2 regions of the Gordonia aquimaris genome follow, and region 1 is predicted to be linked to the other one. Evidence: riboswitches for the same ligand, from Rfam matches in the RefSeq annotation. Region 1 holds a riboswitch; the other holds the start of a gene.

Region 1 (10,275 bases):
GCGATTTTCTGCGTGACGCGTTCGGTTCGTCGGTACCGTTCAGCACTCCACCACGCTGAGCGGCACGTGAATCGCCAGCCCGCCGGTCGCCGTCTCCTTGTACTTGGCGTTCATGTCATGACCCGTCGAACGCATCGTGGCGATCACCTGATCGAGGCTTACATGATGACTTCCGTTCCCCCGCAGTGCCATCCGTGCGGCATTGATGGCTTTGCCGGCTGATATCGCGTTCCGTTCGATGCACGGGATCTGCACCAGTCCGCCGATCGGATCGCAGGTCAAACCGAGACTGTGCTCCATCGCGATCTCGGCGGCATTCTCCACCTGTGCCGGTGTGCCACCGAGGATCTCGGCCAGTCCGCCGGCAGCCATCGCAGCCGCCGAACCCACTTCGCCCTGACACCCGACGTCGGCACCGGAAATGGAGGCACCGGACTTGATCAGACCGCCGATCACCCCCGCGGTCAGCAGGAAACGCACCGTCACGTCGTCGGGATCGGCACGACCCGCCGGCGTGTAGCGCCGGGCGTAATGCATGACCGCCGGCACGATCCCGGCGGCGCCGTTGGTGGGTGCGGTCACCACCCGCCCGCCGGCGGCGTTCTCCTCGTTGACGGCCAGCGCCACCAGGTTGACCCAGTCCTCGGCGTAGGTCATCGATCGCAGCGGGTCCTCGAGCATCAACTCGTCGCGCCACTGTTTCGCGCGCCGACGGACCCGGAGACCACCAGGTAGTTCGCCGTCGGTGGTGACCCCGCGCCGCACGCACTGGTCCATCACCGTCCAGATGTGCAGCAGTCCGTCGCGGACGTCGTCGGTCGACCGGGTGACGGTCTCATTGCGCTGGGCGACCTCGGCGATCGACCATCCGCGCTCGGCGCAGACCGCGAGCAGTTCGCCCGCCGAACCGTACGGGTGCGGCACGTCGCCCGTCGCAGTGGCATCGTCCGGTTCGCCGTCGACGACCACGAATCCGCCACCGACGGAGTAGTAGCACTCGTCGGCCAGACATCTCCCGTCGCGCCCCAGCGCTCGGAACTCCACCGCATTGGGATGTCGGGGCAGTACCCGACCGGGATGCAGCCGGATGTCGCGTTCGGTGTAGGCGAAGTCGACGAACCCGCCGAGACGGATTCGGCCGGTGCGATCTATCGCCTCGAGCCGCTCCGACTTGGTGTCGGCGGTGATGGTCTCCGGCCGGTGTGCTTCGAGACCGAGCAGGATCGCGCTCAACGTGCCGTGACCGGCGCCGGTGGCCGCCAGCGAGCCGAACAGCTCCACCTCGAGTCGGTCCACCTCGAGCAGATCCCCGGCTGCGGCGAGGCCGCCGACGAACCGCTGCGCCGCCCGCATCGGGCCGACGGTGTGTGAACTCGACGGTCCGACACCGATCGAGAAGAGATCGAACACGCTGACGGTCATCGTGCCGCCCCCGCTGTCACGTAGCTGGTCACTGCCGCGTAGCTGGTCGCCGCCTCGGATGTCCCGGGCATCTCGAGGCGTCCCGGCACCATCTCCACGTAGAGGGGATGTGCCTCGGCCAGGGCTCGGACCCGGTCAGTCAGGCCCGACACGTCGGCGTCGGCGGCGTCGATCAGCACGCGCGCGATGATCTCGGCGGCGGCCGCGAAGGCGTCCCGGTCGAACCCCCGGGCGGCGAGCGCCGGAGTGCCGATACGAAGCCCCGAGGTGACCATGGGCGGACGTGGGTCGCGCGGTACCGCGTTGCGGTTCACCGTGATCCCCACCTGCGCCAGGAGATCTTCGGCCTGCCGGCCGTCGAGGGGCGAGTCGCGCAGATCGACGAGCACCAGATGGACGTCGGTGCCGCCGGTCACCACGGAGATCCCGGCGGCGGCCGCGTCGGCGCGTCCGAGTCGCTCGGCGATGAGCTGCGCACCGACCAGACACCGCTGCTGGCGCTCGGCGAACTCCGCGGTCGCGGCCATCCGGAATGCGGTGGCCTTGGCGGCGATGACGTGCTCGAGCGGACCGCCCTGCTGGCCGGGGAACACCGCGCTGTCGATCTTCTTCGCCAGTGCCGCATCGTTGGTCAGAATGACCCCGCCACGCGGTCCGCCGAGCGTCTTGTGGGTCGTGGAGGTGACCACGTGTGCATGCGGTATCGGCGACGGATGCAGACCCGCCGCAACCAGACCCGCGACATGGGCCATGTCGACCATCAGGTAGGCGCCCACCTCGTCGGCGATCTGCCGGAAGCGCGCGAAATCGAGGTGGCGGGGGTGAGCCGACCAGCCCGCGACGATCACCGCCGGCCGATGCTCACGCGCGAGTTCGGCCACCTCGGCCATGTCGATCCGATGTGTGTCCTGCGACACCCCATAGGACGCGACGTCGTAGAGCCGGCCGGAGAAGTTGATCCGCATGCCGTGGGTGAGATGTCCGCCGTCGGCGAGCGACAAGCCCAGGAGTTTGTCGCCCGGATTCATCAGGGCGTGCATCACCGCGGCGTTCGCCTGCGCCCCGGAATGGGGTTGCACATTGACGAAGGCCGCGCCGAACAGGGCCTTGAGCCGCTCCATGGCGAGGTGTTCGATCCGATCGACGTGCTCGCAGCCGCCGTAATAGCGGCGTCCGGGGTAGCCCTCCGCGTACTTGTTGGTCAGCACGCTGCCCTGCGCCTGCATGACGGCCAGTGGGGCGTGATTTTCCGAGGCGATCATCTCCAGCCCGGCGCGCTGCCGGCCGAGCTCGGCCGCGATGAGGGCATCGATCTCGGGATCGAAGTCGGCGAGCGGTTCGGACAGCAGCGCCGAGGACAGGTCGGTGGGGCGCGGATTCGAGTGGAAAGCAGACATATGCGTGCTCCGATTGTCGCCGGACGGGCGAGTGCCGGTCCGATCCTCCCTGCTCTGTCCGTTCACCTGAGAGTTTGCGCCACCAGCGGTGGCCACCTTCGGTCAATCCGGCATCGTCGTCGGATTCGTCTCCAGAGTTGCCTCGGCGTGCGGTACCTGGGCCTGAGAGATTCCCGGGAGGTGGTTGCTCCTTCGGCGTCGCGGTGTCCCGCGATGATCTCCCGCACACGTCTGCGGCTGAAGAAAACAGTGGCATGTACGGCTTGACAGCGCAAGAGCTGGAACGCACACTTGTTGCATAGGATGCGCATCGTTGCGTATCACGCAACATTTGAACATTCTCCTCGATCACCACCCCGATCAGAGCCCACTGTCGGCCGGAACCCATTCCTGCCCTCAGTGATCTTGTGCTGCAACCCATCTCCGATCCTCCACCTCAGGACCTGTGCAGAGAGGCATCCACCGCTGATGACCGCACCATTCGTTGCGCGTACCGCCACCAGCGCCCCGGCACCCGGCACCCACGCCCTGCTCACCGAACGCGTGCACGGCGAGAGCCTCGCCGCGCCCTTCTATGTGAGCGACGACTTCTTCGATCTCGATCTCGACGAGATCTTCTCCAAGTCTTGGCTTTTCGTCGCAACAGAGGCCGAGATCAGCGAGCCCGGCGACTACGTGACCATCGCCTTCGGCTCACGGTCGGTGATCGTCGCGCGCGATGACCACGGCCGAGTCCGAGCCCATCACAATGTGTGCCGTCACCGCGGCGCGCGTCTGCTCACCGAACCGAACGGCTCCACCGGCACCATCGTGTGCAGCTATCACTCCTGGACCTATGGCATGGACGGCCGCCTCGAGTTCGCCGACGCGCAGGCGCCCGGCTTCGACAAGTCCTGCTACTCGCTGCGTTCGGTCCACGTCCGCACGATCGCCGGACTCGTGTTCATCTGCCTCGCCGACGAACCTCCCAACGACATCGACGAGGTGGCCGGCATCGTCGAGCCGTACCTGGCACCGCACCGCCTCGCCGAAGCGAAGGTGGCCAAACAAACCGACCTCGTCGAGAACGGCAACTGGAAACTCGCCATGGAGAACAACCGCGAGTGCTACCACTGCGGCGGACATCCCGAACTGCTCAACGTGTTCTTCCCCACCTGGGGCTACAGCAGCACCGACGCCATCCCCAGCCGGCTCGCACCGGTCTTCGATCGCTACCGGCGGGCCACCGCGGCGCAGATCGAGATCTGGGATCGGCGGGGTCTCCCCTACCCCCGCATCGAGCAACTCGACACCCGCCCAACGGGTTTCCACATCGAGCGAGAAGCTCTCGATCTCGCCGGCGAGTCCTTCACCCTGGACGGCACCGCCGCCTGCGGCCGGCTGTTGACCGACATCCCCGAAGCGCAGCTCGGCCGGCTCTCCATGCACCTGCAACCCAACATGTGGCTGCACGTGACGAGCGATCACGCACTGCTGTTCTCGGTGATCCCCGTCGCCGCGGACAAGACACTGGTCCGCACCACCTGGCTGGTCCATCGCGACGCCGAGGAGGGCGTCGACTATGACCTCGACCATCTCACCGGCATGTGGGAGACCACCAACCGGCAGGACGCCGACCTCGTCGCACTCGCACATCAGGGCATCAGCAGTCCCGCCTACGTTCCCGGTCCCTACGGCCCGTCGGAGTTCCAGGTGGAGGCATTCATCAACTGGTACGTCACCACCCTGCGCGATCGTCTGGGCGTGCCGAGCTCCCACGTCACCGACGCCGCGAGTGCGTGACCGATCATCATGGCCGACGACATCTTCCTGCAGTGCGTGTCCCGGGCGGAGACCACCCGCGACATGACCACGTTCAGCTTCCGCATCGCCGGCGGTGCACCGGAGTTCTCCACCGGGCCCGAAGCCTCCGACGACTCACACACCTTCGCATTCGCACCCGGCCAGTTCCTGTCGTTGTCGGTGGAGATCGACGGACGCCCCATCCAGCGGTGCTACAGCATCTCCTCGCCTCCGACCCGTCCGGGCACTCTGTCCATCACCGTCAAGCGGGTCAACGGCGGCTACGTCTCCAACTGGCTGCACGACAACATGGTGGAGGGCATGATGATCGCCGCCACCGGTCCCCTCGGTCGCTTCACCTACACCGCGCGCCCGGCCGAGAAATATCTGTTCATCTCTGCCGGTAGCGGGATCACGCCGGTGATGTCGATGTTGCGCTCGGTGACCGACAGCGAGTCGCCACTCGACATCACATTCGTGCACAGCGCGCGCAGCGTCGACGACATCCCGTTCCAAGAGGAGCTGGAGGATCTCGCACGCTCCCACACCAACGTGACGCTGGCGTTCGCCGCGACCCGAATGGTCGCCGACGAGCTGCCCGACTGGACCGGCCATCGGGGCCGTATCGACCGCGCCATGCTCGAACGTGTCTGCCCGGACCTCGCCGACCGAGAGGTCTTCCTCTGCGGGCCGGGCCGATTCCGCAGTGAGGTACGCACCTCGTTGATGGCGGCCGGGGCAAGTCTGGCCCGCATCCACGAAGAGAGCTTCGGCTTCAGTCTGCCTGCCGCCGAGGACGACTCCGACAACGGCGTGGTCGTGGACTTCTCCCGTCGCGCACGACGGGTGAGGGTCGCGCCGGGGACCACAATCCTGGCCGCCGCCGCGGCAGCCGGGGTCACCCTGCCATCGTCATGCGGGGTGGGCCTGTGTGGGTCCTGCAAGGTCCGCAAACTCTCCGGCGACGTCGTGATGAACCACCAGGGCGGAATCCGCCCCCGCGAGATCGACCAGGGCAAGATCCTGCTCTGCTGCTCCGAACCCCTGTCCCCCGTTGTGATCGACTACTGAGGAACACCCGACGATGCCCACAGACCCCCGGATCGCCGCACCCGACGCCGCGCTCCCACCCGGCGCGCACCTCCCCCACCACCCCGACTTCCTTTGGCGGGCAGCCGAACCCAAGTCGACCTACGATGTGGTGATCGTGGGCGGGGGCGGTCACGGACTGGCCACCGCCCACTACCTCGCCCGAAACCATGGCATCACGAATGTCGCCGTGCTGGAGCGCGGCTGGCTGGCCGGCGGCAACATGGCCCGCAACACCACCCTCATCCGCTCCAACTACCTGTGGGACGAGAGCGCCGGCATCTATGAGCACTCCCTGAAACTGTGGGAGGGCCTCGAAGACGAACTCGGGTACCCGATCCTGTTCAGCCAGCGAGGGGTGCTCAACCTCGCCCACACCGAGCAGGACGTACGCGACAGCATCCGGCGCGTGGAGGCCAACCGACTCAACGGGATCGATGCAGAATGGCTCGACCCGAAGCAGGTCGCACAGGTGTGCCCGATCGTCAACACCTCGGCCGACATCCGCTACCCGGTGCTCGGCGCCACCTTCCAGCCGCGCGGCGGGATCGCCAAACACGACTACGTGGCGTGGGGCTTCGCCCGCAGCGCCAGTGACGCCGGGGTCGACATCATCCAGAACTGTGAGGTCACCGGTTTCGTCACCGACGGTGACCGCGTGGTCGGGGTCGACACCAACCTCGGCCGGATCGGTGCCGGGACCGTCGCCCTGTGCGCGGCCGGCCACACCTCCACCCTCACCGACCAGCTCGGCTTCCGGGTACCGGTACAGAGCCACCCCCTGCAGGCGCTGGTCTCCGAGCTGCTCGAACCCATCCATCCGACGGTGGTGATGTCGAATGCGGTGCACGTGTACGTCTCCCAGGCACACAAGGGCGAACTCGTGATGGGCGCAGGCGTCGACTCCTACAACGGCTACGGTCAGCGCGGCGCCTTCCACATCATCGAACGTCAGATGGCCGCAGCCGTGGAACTGTTCCCCGTGTTCGGTCGGGCCCGGCTGCTGCGCACCTGGGGCGGCATCGTCGACGTCACCCCGGACGCCTCACCCATCGTCGGCGCCACCCCGTACGAGAACCTGTACCTCAACTGCGGCTGGGGCACAGGAGGTTTCAAAGCGACACCCGGGGTCGGCTGGTGTCTGGCCCACACGGTGGCCACCGGCAGCCCACACGCCATCAACGCACCGTTCGCCCTCGACCGGTTCGTCACCGGTCGACTCATCGACGAGCACGGCGCCGCCGCCGTCGCCCACTGATCCCCGCCACCGCCTCGAGTACAGAGACACCACCATGCAGATGATCCCGTGCCCGCACTGCGGGCCCCGCGAAGAGACCGAGTTCCACTACGGCGCCGCCGCCGGCATCTCCTACCCCGAGCAGCCCGCTGAGCTCGACGACACCGACTGGGCGCACTACCTGTTCTTCCGCCCGAATCCCAAGGGCGCGATGGTCGAACGCTGGTGTCACACCGCCGGTTGCCGCCAGTGGTTCACCCTCGAGCGCGACACGGTGACGTACGAGTTCGTGGATGGCGAGACCCGCCGGCCCAACCGCTGGTCGATCTCGATACACGACTCACTCCGTTCGCCGCTACTCGATCCAAGGAGTAGTTCCGAGCCGCTAGGCGAGGAACGTATCGAGACCAGTCCCACCGCAAGCACTCTCGATACGCCCGACGGTGGGCTGATTTCGATACACCCCTCGCCTAGCGGCTCGGGGCTACTCAATCAGCAGAACGGGACCACGACCAGCGAAGAAGGTACCGACCTCACGTCGACCCCCACCCACGCCGAATCCCAACCCTTCCGCACCGGGACCGGCGGACGCATCGACCGATCGCGTCCCATCGACTTCGTCTTCGACGGGGTGACCTACCACGGCTACGCGGGCGACACCCTCGCCTCGGCGCTGCTCGCCAACGGCGTACGGGTCGTCACCAGCAGTGTCAACCTCGGCCGACCGCGCGGCATCACCGGCGCATGGGCCGAGGACGCGACCGCACAGGTCGGTGTCGACGCACCCTTCGTGGAGCCGATGATCCCCGCCACCACCGTCGCCCTGTGTCCCGGACTCGTCGCGCACGGCGTCCCCGGCTGGGGCAAGCTGAGCACCACCGTCGACGACGCACGCTACGACGCCCTGCACCACCATCCCGATGTCCTCGTGGTGGGGGCGGGTGCCGCCGGTCTCATGTCGGCCCTGATCTCCGCGCGGTCAGGTGCGCGGGTGTTGCTCGTCGATGAGCGAGGCGAGGCGGGCGGCGCGACACCCGGCGCCGGATGGGTGAGCGACGCCGTCGCCGAACTGGATTCCTATGATCGCGTCACGCGCCTGACCCGCACCACCGCGTTCGGCGCTTACGACGACGGTTTCCTGCTCGCCGTCGAGCACCGCACCGACCACCTCGGTACTGCCGCGCCGACACACATCTCGCGGCAACGTGTGCACCGCATCCGGGCCCGCCGAATCGTCATCGCCACCGGCGCCCACGAACGCCCGATCGTGTTCGGCGGCAACGATCTGCCCGGCGTCATGCTCGCCGGTGCCGGCGCCGAGTACCTGAAGCGGTACGGGGTGCGGGTGGGGCGTTCGGCGGTGGTGTTCACCGCCTGCGACGCAGCCTATGCGGCCGCCTTCGCTCTGATCGACGCCGGCATGTCGGTGCCCGCCATCGTCGACGTCCGGGAGACGGTGAGCACAGACCTACGCGAGAAGGCGCAGCGCCGCGGCGTCCCGATCCTGGCCGACACCACCGTGACCCGCGCGCACGGCACCGATGCGGTCACCGCGGTCGACCTGAGCGACGGCACTTCTATCGCCTGTGACACCGTCCTGGTCAGCGGCGGCTGGAACCCGGCGGTGCACCTGTGGAGCCAGCTGCGGGGAACGATCGCTTTCGACGACCACGCCGCGGCCTTCCTGCCCACCGCCACCGTGGCGAACACCGAGATCGTTGGCGCTGCAGCCGGTCTCACGACCTTGACGGCATGTCTGGCGAGCGGCCGACGCGGTGCGGTCGCGAGCCTGAACGGGCTCGGCCGACCACTGCCGGAGTTCCGCGCAGTCCCGCGGGTCACCGAACGAACACCGGCGGCGCCCGCAGTCTGCTGGTATGTGCCCGATCCCGACACGGCGGACTCGACCTCGTTCGTCGACCTGCAGCGCGACGCGACCGTCGCCGACATCGCCCGGGCGCTGGGAGCGGGCATGCGGTCGGTGGAACATGTCAAGCGCTACACCACCATCGGCACCGGTCACGACCAGGGCAAGACCTCGGGCATCGTGACGTCGGGGATCGTCGCGCAGATGCTCGGCATCCCTGTGAACGACGCCGGCACCACCACGTTCCGTCCGCCCTACACTCCGGTCACCTTCGCCGCCCTCGCCGGCCGCGACCGCGGAGACGGCTACGACCCGGTGCGACGAACGCCGATCCACGACTGGCATGTCGAGCGCGGCGCCGTCTTCGAAGATGTCGGACAGTGGAAGCGACCGCGGTACTATCCACGCGGCGGCGAGGACATGCACGATGCCGTGCTGCGCGAGTGTGCCGCGGTCCGAACGGGTGTCGGCGTCCTCGATGGCTCAACCCTCGGCGTCATCGACGTCGCCGGGCCCGATGCCCCGGCCTTCCTCGACCTGCTCTACACCAACATGATGAGCACGCTGCCGGTCGGCAAGGTGCGCTACGGCGTCATGTGCGGCGCGGACGGGATGGTCAAGGACGACGGTACGGTGATGCGGACCGCCGCCGACCGCTACACCGTCTACACCACCACCGGAAACGCCGCAGCCATCCTCGACTGGATGGAGGAGTGGCACCAGACCGAGTGGCCGGATTTGCGCGTGTGGATGACCTCGCTGACCGACCAGGTGGCCACCTTCCCGGTGGTGGGACCCCGTTCGCGCGACGTCGTCGGGGCGGTGTTCGCCGACCTCGACGTCTCGACCGAGGCCTTCGAATTCATGGGCTGGCGCGACACCACCTACCGCGGGGTGCCCGTCCGCATCGGCCGCATCAGTTTCTCGGGTGAACTCGCCTACGAGGTCAACATCGGCGCGAACTATGCTGATGCCCTGTGGCGGCAGCTGATCGCGGCAGGTGAACCGTACGGCATCACCCCCTATGGCACCGAGACGATGCATGTACTGCGTGCCGAGAAGGGCTACCCCATCATCGGTCAGGACACCGACGGCACCGTCACCCCGCACGACCTGGGGATGAGTTGGGCGGTGTCGAAGAAGAAGCCCGACTTCGTCGGCAAGCGGTCCTTCGCACGCGCCTCGGCGACGGCGCCCGACCGCAAACATCTGGTGGGCCTGTTGCCGACCGACGGCACCACCTGGCTGCCGGAGGGATCGCAGATCATCTCCCACCGGACCGACCGCACGTTGCCGCCTCCGCCGGTGCCGATGCTCGGTCATGTGACGTCGAGCTACCGCAGCGCGGAACTGGGCCGGACGTTCGCGCTGGCGCTGGTGAAGGGTGGACGCGACCTGATCGGCACCCGACTCGACGTCCCGGTCGGCGACACACTGTGCGAAGTGGAGATCACCTCAACTGTTTTCGTCGATGCAGAAGG
Region 2 (10,275 bases), on a different contig from region 1:
GCGAACGCGGCGCGTACCGTGGACGGCGACCTCGGGGCCGCCCCGCGGTGGATTCGCGCGTCCGCGGGCGTGCCGCCATCGAGACCCGGCGCTCCGACCGCTACCCATGCCCGACAGGCACGAGTCAGGAGAAGTGTTCGGTGGGAAAGCTGACCAACAGCATGTGGCGCCTTCTGGGCTCCCAGTCATCGCGAAATCAGTCGAAGTCCGTCGCACTGATCAAGGACGCGGACACCCACACCTCCTGGGCCGCCGATCTCGCCGACGATGAGTTCGCGGCGCAGGCCCAACAGCTCGACATCGGCTCGAAGCCCGCCGACCGTGCGAGGTTTCTCGCGCTCGTCCGGGAGGCCGCAGATCGCTCGCTGGACATGCGACCGTTCGACGTTCAGTTACAGGGCGCGCTGCGGTTGCTCGAGGGCGACGTGGTCGAGATGGCCACCGGTGAAGGCAAGACACTGGCCGGTGCGATCGCTGCCATCGGGCATGTCCTGCAGGGCCATCGAGTGCATGTGATCTCGGTCAACGACTACCTCGCGACCCGTGACGCGGAGTGGATGGCGCCCTTGTTCGCGGCGTTCGGTCTGGTGGCCCGGGCGGTCTCGGAGAACTCCGATCACGAGGAACGCAAGGCCGCCTACGCCGCCGACATCACCTACGGTTCGGTCAACGAGATCGGATTCGACGTGCTCCGCGACCAACTCGCACTGTCGCCGGATGACCTGGTGTCGCCGAAACCCGACGTGGCGATCATCGACGAGGCGGACTCGGTGCTGGTCGACGAGGCGCTCATCCCGCTGGTGCTGGCCGGGTCCACCGAAACCGAGGTACCCGATCAGGCCATCCACGATGTGGTCGCACGCATGAAGAACAAGCACTACGAGGTCGACACCGAGGGGCGAAACGTGACCCTCACCGAGGAGGGCGCGTCCTTCGTCGAGGAAGAGCTCGGTGGTATCAACCTCTACGACGAGGACCACGTCGGCACCACCCTGGTGCACATCAACATCGCCATGCACGCCCACTATCTGCTCGAGCGGGACGTTCATTACATCGTCCGCGACGGTGGCGTACACCTGATCAACGCCTCGCGTGGCCGTGTCGCGCAGCTGCAACGCTGGCCCGACGGCGTTCAGGCCGCGGTGGAGATCAAAGAGGGGCTCAGCCAGACCGATTCCGGCGAGGTCATCGACACGATCACGGTGCAGGCCCTGATCGGACGGTACCCCTCGGTGTGCGGCATGACCGGCACCGCATTGGCCGCGGGCGAGCAGTTCCGGCAGTTCTACGACCTGCTCGTGTCGCAGATCCCGCCGAACACCTCGAACATCCGGGTCGATGAACCCGACCGCGTGTACGACACCAAGGCGAACAAGGTCGAGGCGATCGTCGGCTACGTCAAAGAGGTGCACGAGACCGGACAGCCGATCCTGATCGGCACGCACGACGTCGCCGAGTCCGAAGAGCTGGCGTACTTCCTCGACAAGGCAGGTGTGTCGACGGTGGTGCTCAACGCGAAGAACGACGCCGAGGAGGCGAAGATCATCGCCGAGGCGGGCGCGCGGAACGCGGTGACCGTCTCCACTCAGATGGCCGGCCGTGGCACCGACATCCGGCTCGGCGGTTCCGCAGACGACGCTGCCGCGCGAGAGGAAGTGGTGGAGTTGGGTGGGCTCTGTGTCATCGGGACCGGACGGCATGACACTCAGCGTCTGGACAACCAACTGCGGGGACGCGCCGGCCGTCAGGGTGATCCGGGCCGCTCGGTGTTCTTCTCCAGTCTCGAGGATCCGGTCGTGACAAGGAATCTGGCTTTCAAACGAGACCCCGTCTCCCAGTCCGAGGACGGCTCGATGGGAGCCAAGGGAATAGACCTCATCGAACAGGCGCAACGGGTCGCTGAAGGTGTGATGCTCGAGTTGCACGCCAACACCTGGCGCTACAACAAACTCGTCAATCAGCAGCGCGACATCGTTGTTGCGCGGCGGATGGAGATCCTGACCACCGACACCGCGCTGGACGAACTCAGCGCACGTGAACCGGACAGGTATGCGCAACTGACGGGTGCAAAGACCGCCGAGCGGAGCGCTCAAGAGTCGAGTTCCGAGGGGTCGAGCCCTCAAGAGTCGAGCCCTCAAGAGTCGAGCGCTGAGGGGTCGAGCGCTGAAGGGTCGAACCCCGATCGCTCGGCGACCGCGGAGGGGACGACAGCCGAGGCGGCCCCGATGCCGCCGGTCGAGCCGGTGGACCGCGAGGTCCTCGTGCAGGCGGCACGCGAGATCATGCTGTATCACCTCGACCGGGCATGGGCCGATCATCTGGCGTTCGTGTCCGACGTCCGGGCGAGTATTCACCTGCGTTCGCTCGGCAAGGAGAGCCCGCTCGACGAGTTCCACAAACTGATCCTCGACGAGTTCGCCGGTCTGCCCACCGAGGCCGTGGACAAGGCGTGCGTCACCTTCACCTCCGCGACGATCACCAACGACGGTGTCGATCTGGGGACCGCCGATCTGCATCGCTCCACCACCACGTGGACGTACATGGTGCACGACAACCTCTTCGCGTCGGGCGGCGCGAAGACCCTGCAGGGCATCATCGGCATCTTCCGGTGACCGGAGACACGGACGGCCGCGGTGATCCCCGAGCGCAGGCCGAGGCCACCACCGTCGCCGACGATCGATGGTTGACCGTTCCGAACGCACTGAGCGTCTTACGGCTCGCGCTGATACCGGTGTTCATCTGGCTGTTGCTGGTCGAAGAAGCCGATGGCTGGGCGTTCGCGATCCTGTTGTTCTCCGGTTTCTCCGACTGGGCGGATGGCAAGATCGCGCGTTGGCTCGACCAGTCCTCACGGATCGGCGCATTGCTCGATCCCGCCGCCGACCGTCTCTACATCGTCATCATCCCCATCGCGTTCGGAATCCGAGAGTTCGTGCCGTGGTGGCTGATCGCGGTGATCATCGCGCGCGATCTCGCATTGTTCGCCACGGCACCGCTGTTGCGTTCACGTGGCCTGGTGGCATTGCCGGTGCTCTACATCGGCAAGGCGGCCACTTTCGCCTTGATGAGCGCGTTTCCGTGGCTGCTTGCCGGACAATTGGATTCGATCATCGGCACCATCTGCTATCCCATCGGGTGGGCGTTCATGATCTGGGGCGTCGGGCTGTATCTGTGGTCGTTTGTGCTGTACGGGTATCAGACAGTGCTCGTGCTCCGACGGATGCCTCCGCAGAACGCCGCCGCAACGTAACCTGAATTTCCGAAGAGTCGCCGCCGCGTTGGTGCGACAGACCAGAAAGGTGCACCGTGACCGAAACCAATGTGCCCGCCGGCCTGCGTTATACGGCCGAACACGAATGGGTGGAGAGGACCGGGCCGACCAGTGTTCGGGTGGGCATCACCGATTTCGCACAGGACGCGCTCGGTGACGTGGTGTTCGTGCAGCTGCCGGCCGTCGACGACGCCGTGGAGTCCGGCGAGTCCTTCGCCGAGGTCGAGTCGACCAAGAGTGTCTCGGACATCTACGGGCCTCTGGAGGGTACGGTGTCCGAGGTCAACGGCGAGCTCGAGACGGCTCCCGAATTGGTCAACTCGGACCCGTATGGTTCGGGATGGCTGGTCGTCATCAGCGTCGCCGATGAGTCCGCTCTGGACGCGGCGCTGGCCGACACTCTCGACGCCGACGGCTATCGCGCGGTCATCGAGGGCTGATTCGCCGCACATGTGGTGGTGAATCACAAGCCGGTGACGCGGCCGGTGTCGGCGGTCGGTCGGCTCGACGCATACGACTATGATCGTCGGTGTCGTGATCGACTCGATCGCCCGTGTGGAGGCCGCGACACGGTACGGTTACTCACAGCAGATCCGGCCCGCCGACCCGAACGTCGTCGGCCGGACCGGAGCCCGAGGTGGACGATGACGGACCGGCATCGTCGGCGTGCGGGACATGCGACTCGCGTGTCGCCGCGAGCCGTGACATGCCGGTGACGCCGAGATCCGCGGGCACCGAAACAGACGAAGGAGAAGTGGTGAGCGAAAACGACAAGGACCTCGAGGCGCCGGTGGAGACCACATCGGTTTTCCGGGAGGAGTTCATCTCCGAACTCGACGCCGGGGCGACCACCTCGAGTGAACCTGCCGATACCGGGGTCGAGAGGCTCTCTCCCGGCACGGCGCTGCTTGTCGTCAAGCGCGGCCCCAACGCCGGCTCGCGATTTCTGCTCGATCAGCCGACGACGTCGGCGGGTCGGCATCCTGACAGCGACATCTTTCTCGACGATGTGACGGTGAGCCGTCGCCACGCCGAATTCCGCCTCGGTGACAACGAGTTCCAGGTAGTCGACGTGGGCAGCCTCAACGGCACCTATGTCAACCGTGAGCCGGTGGACACCGCGCAGCTGAGCAATGGCGACGAGGTCCAGATCGGCAAGTTCCGTCTCGTGTTCCTGAGCGGTCCGCGCGACGGCCACGCCGGCGCCTGACGCCGTGACGGCGTCGTCGGCAGGTCAGCGCGGCGAAGGATCGATGTCGATCGGCTCGGTCCTCGCCTTGTTGCGTGAGGATTTCCCGGACGTGACGATCTCCAAGATCCGCTTCCTGGAATCCGAGGGTCTGATCACTCCCGAGCGGGCGCCGTCGGGTTATCGCCGGTTCAGTTCGGCAGATGTCGAGCGATTGCGATTCGTGCTGACCGCACAACGGGATCGGTACCTGCCGCTGAAGGTCATCAAGGAGCAACTCGACGCGATCGACAGCGGCGACGGCGGTCCGGGTGGCGCCACCCGGCTGATCTCCTCGGCTCGCGGAGCGGTGGCGCCGGCCACCGACTTCGGTTCCCGGGGCGATCGGGTGTCACGCGAGGCCCTCATCGAGCGCACTGGTGTGGATGCGGCATTCGTGACCGAGCTACAACGCAACGGCCTGCTGTCGGCCGGTCCGGCCGGATTCTTCGACGAAGACGCCGTGCGACTGGTCGAGGCTGCGGCGGCGCTGGCCAATTACGGTCTGGAGACGCGGCATCTGCGGGCGTTCAAGGTCTCCGCGGACCGCGAGGCCGGCTTGGTGGCGCAGATCGCGAACCCGATCGCCAAGGGCAAGGGAACCGGGGCGCGGGATCGCGCCGAGGAGTTGGTCCGTGAGATCGCTGCTCTGTCGGTGACGTTGCACACCCAGCTGGTCAAGGCCGCGGTCCGCGACGTCCTGGACTGATCTGTCGATCCCGGACCGATCTGGGCTCGGGTGGCCGCCACGGTCGGGTCATGCGGTGTAGCGTCGTGTTCAGTGATCGGCAGGCGCGAGGGACTGCCTTCGAGGAGCCACCGACCGATCATCCGGCGATCATGAGGAAGCGGGTGCGAGATGGGCGAAATGCGAGTCGTGGGCATTCGGGTCGAGCCGCCGCAGAGCCAGCCGGTGCTGCTCCTGCGTGAGGTGGAGGGTGAACGGTATCTGCCGATCTGGATCGGACAGAGCGAGGCCGCATCGATCGCCTTGCAGCAGAAGGGTATCGAGCCGCCACGTCCGCTCACCCATGATCTGATCGTCAACTTGATCAACGACTTCGGCAAGACGCTGCGCGAGGTCCGCATCGTCGACATGCAAGAGGGCACCTTCTACGCGGAGATGGTCTTTGCCGACGAATTGCGGGTCTCCGCGCGCCCGTCGGATTCGATCGCGGTCGCCATGAGGGCGGGAGTGCCGATCGTCGCCGACGAAGACGTACTGACCGAGGCGGGACTGCTCATCCCCGACGAGAACGGCGACGAGGACGCTCCCGCGGAGGCCAAAGAGGACGAGGTCGAGAAGTTCAAGGAATTCCTCGACAACGTCTCGCCGGACGACTTCAAGGCGAGCGGCGGGGCGTAGCGCGTTGATGGCGCCCAACGCTGGATCGGTTGCCGAGAACAGGGGCGAACGACCCAGATCACGGAACGGACACCGCCGGGTCACTGTTTGCTCGATCTCAAGTAGAGGTTGAGGTTACAGGGCGAGTCGCGTTGATTCCGCCCTCGCGGGCCGCATACCGTCGACACGTCGCCCGAATTGAGCGGGGACGAAGGATGATCGTCTGTCAGGCGCGTACTGTTGTAGCAGTCTCGAGGGAAACCTCGAGCTGACGTGTCTGTCGAGTCGATCCTGGCGTTGCGAGGGAGTCTGCAGTGGGCGATCAGCCGTTCGACGACGAAATGCCGTCACCGACCGAGGTGACCGCGGCCGACGGCGAGGTCGACAGCGACCGCACCGGGGCGTCGAACTCGGGTGCCGCCACGCAGGGCAGTCTCGATGACATCGCGCCCGGCATCTTTCCCAACGACACCGTGCCGGACGAGCTGGTGGGCTATCGCGTGCCCAGTGCGTGCCAGATCGCCGGAATCACCTATCGGCAGCTCGACTACTGGGCCCGCACGTCGCTGGTGGTGCCGTCCATTCGCGGCGCGGCAGGGTCGGGCAGCCAGCGTCTGTACTCGTTCAAGGACATCTTGGTCCTCAAGATCGTGAAGCGATTGCTCGACACCGGGATCTCGCTCCAGAACATCCGGGTCGCGGTCGACCACCTACGTCAGCGTGGGGTGGAGGATCTGGCCCGCATCACCCTGTTCTCCGACGGCACCACGGTCTATGAGTGCACCTCGGCGGAAGAGGTCGTCGACTTACTGCAAGGTGGCCAGGGCGTCTTCGGGATCGCTGTCAGCGGTGCCATGCGTGAACTGACCGGAACCATCGCCGACTTCCCCGGCGAGCGGGCCGATGGCGGTGTCACCGAGACCGCGCCAGAAGACGAACTGGCCGCGCGGCGCAAGAATCGGACCCGTCGGACCGGCTAGAGCCCTCGGGCCGGTCAGGGTGCCGAGGCATCAGCGGCCCATGCACTCCTGCCGGACCGATCGGCGCAGTGTGGCGCAGCGTCAATCCATCGGCGAAACCCGGATGAGGTTGCCGTCCGGATCGGCGGCCACGAATGTTCGGCCGAAGACGTCGTCATAAGGCTCCTGCACCACTCGGACACCTGCCGCCGCCCACCGCGCATGGATCGCGTCGATCGCGGACGCCGCGCCGGGAATCATCAGCCCGACCTCGCACGTGCGCGGGGTGGCAGGAACCGCGTGGTCACTACGACCGGTCCACAGGGCGAACAGAACCCCGGGTGCGACCTCGAAGGCGACATAGCGAGGACTCACGAATTTCGGCTGTACATCGAACAATTCGCAGTAGAACGTGGTTGCGGCCTCAGCGTCGCGGACGTAGATCAGAAACAGGTTCGGTGCGGGCATCAGGGCGCTCCTCGGGTCGTGGGTGATGACGCCACGCCAGTAGATCAGCGAATCACGACATCGACTGTCAGGTTTTGTCGGGCCGGATCGCGTCGTCGCCGGAGACGGGCGACCTGCGCCGTGGTCATGCCCACGTATACTGAGGTCGCGCCGCTGCGTCTCGGGAGAGAGTCACCGCCACATGGGCGGAGGCCGCCGAAGGAGCAACACCTCCTCGTCAAACTCTCAGGCACCCAGGACCGTGATGTTGACGGCGTCTCTGGAAAGTGAGTCGGGGCAACCCGGCTCCGCCCACGGTGAAAGGTCGACTACCGGCCGAATCTCTCAGGCGCCCAGCTGTCCGTTCGCGGATCGACAGGCATGACAGAGGGGGAGGGCCGCAGACCGCCGAGAGGTTGACCTGTCATGCCCGCCACGCCCGTCTCTGCCGCCTTCGTCGATCGCCACGTCGGCCCGAATGCCACCGAGACCGAACGTATCCTCGCCGCGATCGGCATCTCGTCTCTCGATGAACTCGCCGCCCGGGTGGTCCCGGCGGTCATCGCCGATGAGCCGGACTCCAACGGTCTGCAGTCGTTGCCGCCCGCGGTCAGCGAGCACGACGTGCACGAACAACTCGCCCACCTCGCGGACCGCAACACCGTCGCCCGCTCCATGATCGGGCTGGGCTACCACGACACCCATACCCCGCCGGTGATCCTGCGCAACGTGCTGGAGAACCCTGCGTGGTACACCGCCTATACGCCCTATCAGCCCGAGATCAGCCAGGGTCGGCTCGAAGCGTTGCTCAACTTCCAGACCATGGTCGCGGATCTGACCGGGATGGAGGTCGCCAACGCATCGATGCTCGACGAGGCGACCGCTGCGGCCGAGGCGATGACGTTGCTGAGACGTGCAGGCAAGTCCCGATCACCACGGTTGGTGGTCGATGCCGACCTCTTCCCACAGACGCGCGCCGTGATCGACACCCGCGCTCAACCGCTCGGGATCGAGGTCGTCGAGGCCTCGCTGCATCCCGCGATGCCGGACTGCGGTCTGCCCGAGGGAGACTTCTTCGGTGTGATCATGCAGGCACCCGGGGCGTCGGGCCGCATCCTGGATGTCGGCCCCGTCATCGACGCCGCGCATGCGCGCGGGGCTCTGGTCGCGGTGGGGGCCGACTTGCTGGCAGCGACCCTGATCACGCCACCGGGTGAGTTGGGCGCGGATGTCTGCTTCGGCACCACCCAGCGCTTCGGCGTGCCGATGGGATTCGGTGGACCGCACGCCGGCTACCTGTGTGTGCGTTCGACGCATGCGCGTCAACTGCCCGGCCGTCTGGTGGGTGTTTCGAAGGATGCCGACGGCAATCTCGCTTACCGCCTGTCGTTGCAGACCCGGGAACAACACATCCGGCGTGAGAAGGCGACCAGCAACATCTGCACCGCGCAGGTGCTCCTGGCGGTGGTGGCCGCGATGTACGCGTCCTATCACGGGGCCGACGGATTGCGGGCGATCGCTCGTCGCGTCCACGAACATGCGGTGTTCCTGGCCGACAGTCTCACCGTTGCGGGGTTTTCCATCGCCCACTCGTCGTTCTTCGACACGATCGTGGTTCGCGCACCCGGGCAGGCCGACAGCGTGATCGCACATGCCAAGCGCGAGAACGTGAACCTGCGGCGGATCGACGGCGACACCGTGGGTATCGCGTGCGACGAGACCACCACCGCAGCCGATCTCGCTGTGGTGCTGCGTGCGTTCAGCGCCGAAGGAGTTCGCCGACATGCATTTTCGCAGCCGATCGAGACCCGTGACACCGAATTCCTGACGCATCCGGCGTTCAACAGGTACCGCACCGAAACGGCGATGCTGCGCTATCTGCGTGCGCTCTCCGACAAGGACATCGCGCTCGATCGCAGCATGATCCCACTGGGTTCGTGCACCATGAAGCTCAATGCCACCGCGGAGATGGAACCGATCACCTGGCCCGGCTTCGCGCGCCTGCACCCGTTTGCCCCGGCGGCCGACACGGTCGGCATCCGCGAGGTGATCTCCACCCTGGAGGACTGGCTGGTCGCCGTCACCGGCTATGACCGGGTGAGCGTGCAGCCCAACGCGGGCTCGCAGGGCGAGTTCGCCGGGTTGCTGGCGATCCGCCGATACCATCTCGGGCGCGGTGACACCGGCCGCGACGTGTGCCTGATCCCATCGAGCGCGCACGGCACCAACGCCGCATCGGCGGTCATGGCCGGGCTGCGCGTGGTGGTGGTCGGTTGCCGAGAGAACGGCGACGTCGACGTCGACGATCTGCGCGCCAAAATCGACAAACACCGGGATGCGCTGGCCGCCATCATGATCACCTACCCATCGACCCATGGCGTCTTCGAGCACGACATCGAGGAGATCTGTGCGGCCGTGCACGATGCGGGCGGCCAGGTGTATGTGGACGGTGCGAATCTGAACGCCCTGGTGGGTGTGGCCCGTCCAGGACGATTCGGCGGCGACGTGAGTCACCTGAACCTGCACAAGACCTTCTGCATCCCGCACGGGGGTGGCGGTCCGGGTGTGGGGCCGGTCGCGGTGCGGTCTCACCTCGCGCCGTATCTGCCCGGTCATCCCCTCGCCGACGACCTCCCCGGGGACTCGACGATCTCGGCGGCGCCGTACGGATCGGCCTCGATCCTGCCGATCACCTACGCCTACATTGCGATGATGGGCGCCGACGGGCTGCGTCGAGCCACCCTCACCGCGATCGCCTCGGCCAACTACATCGCGCGGCGTCTCGGGGATCATTACCCGGTGCTGTATGCTGGCGAGAATGGTCTGGTCGCCCACGAGTGCATCCTCGACCTTCGGCCGTTGACGAAGGAGACCGGCGTCACCGTCGACGATGTGGCCAAACGACTGGCCGACTACGGTTTCCACGCACCCACCATGAGCTTTCCGGTGGCGGGAACACTGATGGTGGAGCCGACCGAGAGTGAGAATCTCGACGAACTCGACGCGTTCTGTGACGCGATGATCG

Evidence for each region. A riboswitch is a leader RNA that binds a small molecule or an ion and turns the genes downstream of it on or off. The one in region 1 is predicted to bind glycine.
Region 2: it holds a riboswitch for glycine, as region 1 does, so the genes downstream of both, gcvP (aminomethyl-transferring glycine dehydrogenase) here and glyA (serine hydroxymethyltransferase) in region 1, are expected to answer to the same signal.

Annotation. Positions count from the first base shown of each region.
Region 1 covers NZ_JAPKFM010000021.1:44,556-54,830, forward strand. Annotated here, with positions in the region: gene OSB52_RS17940 (alpha/beta hydrolase) at 1-59, shown strand, start outside; gene OSB52_RS17945 (L-serine ammonia-lyase) at 40-1,422, opposite strand; gene glyA (serine hydroxymethyltransferase) at 1,419-2,819, opposite strand; glycine riboswitch at 2,864-2,959, opposite strand; glycine riboswitch at 2,960-3,053, opposite strand; gene OSB52_RS17955 (aromatic ring-hydroxylating oxygenase subunit alpha) at 3,288-4,601, shown strand; gene OSB52_RS17960 (FAD-binding oxidoreductase) at 4,611-5,672, shown strand; gene OSB52_RS17965 (sarcosine oxidase subunit beta family protein) at 5,686-6,948, shown strand; gene OSB52_RS17970 (sarcosine oxidase subunit delta) at 6,983-10,275, shown strand, end outside.
Region 2 covers NZ_JAPKFM010000007.1:112,133-122,407, reverse strand. Annotated here, with positions in the region: gene secA2 (accessory Sec system translocase SecA2) at 141-2,612, shown strand; gene OSB52_RS09455 (CDP-alcohol phosphatidyltransferase family protein) at 2,684-3,250, shown strand; gene gcvH (glycine cleavage system protein GcvH) at 3,307-3,711, shown strand; gene OSB52_RS09445 (hypothetical protein) at 3,854-4,006, opposite strand; gene garA (glycogen accumulation regulator GarA) at 4,026-4,481, shown strand; gene ftsR (transcriptional regulator FtsR) at 4,486-5,208, shown strand; gene OSB52_RS09430 (bifunctional nuclease family protein) at 5,359-5,865, shown strand; gene OSB52_RS09425 (MerR family transcriptional regulator) at 6,159-6,824, shown strand; gene OSB52_RS09420 (VOC family protein) at 6,906-7,271, opposite strand; glycine riboswitch at 7,423-7,523, shown strand; gene gcvP (aminomethyl-transferring glycine dehydrogenase) at 7,677-10,275, shown strand, end outside.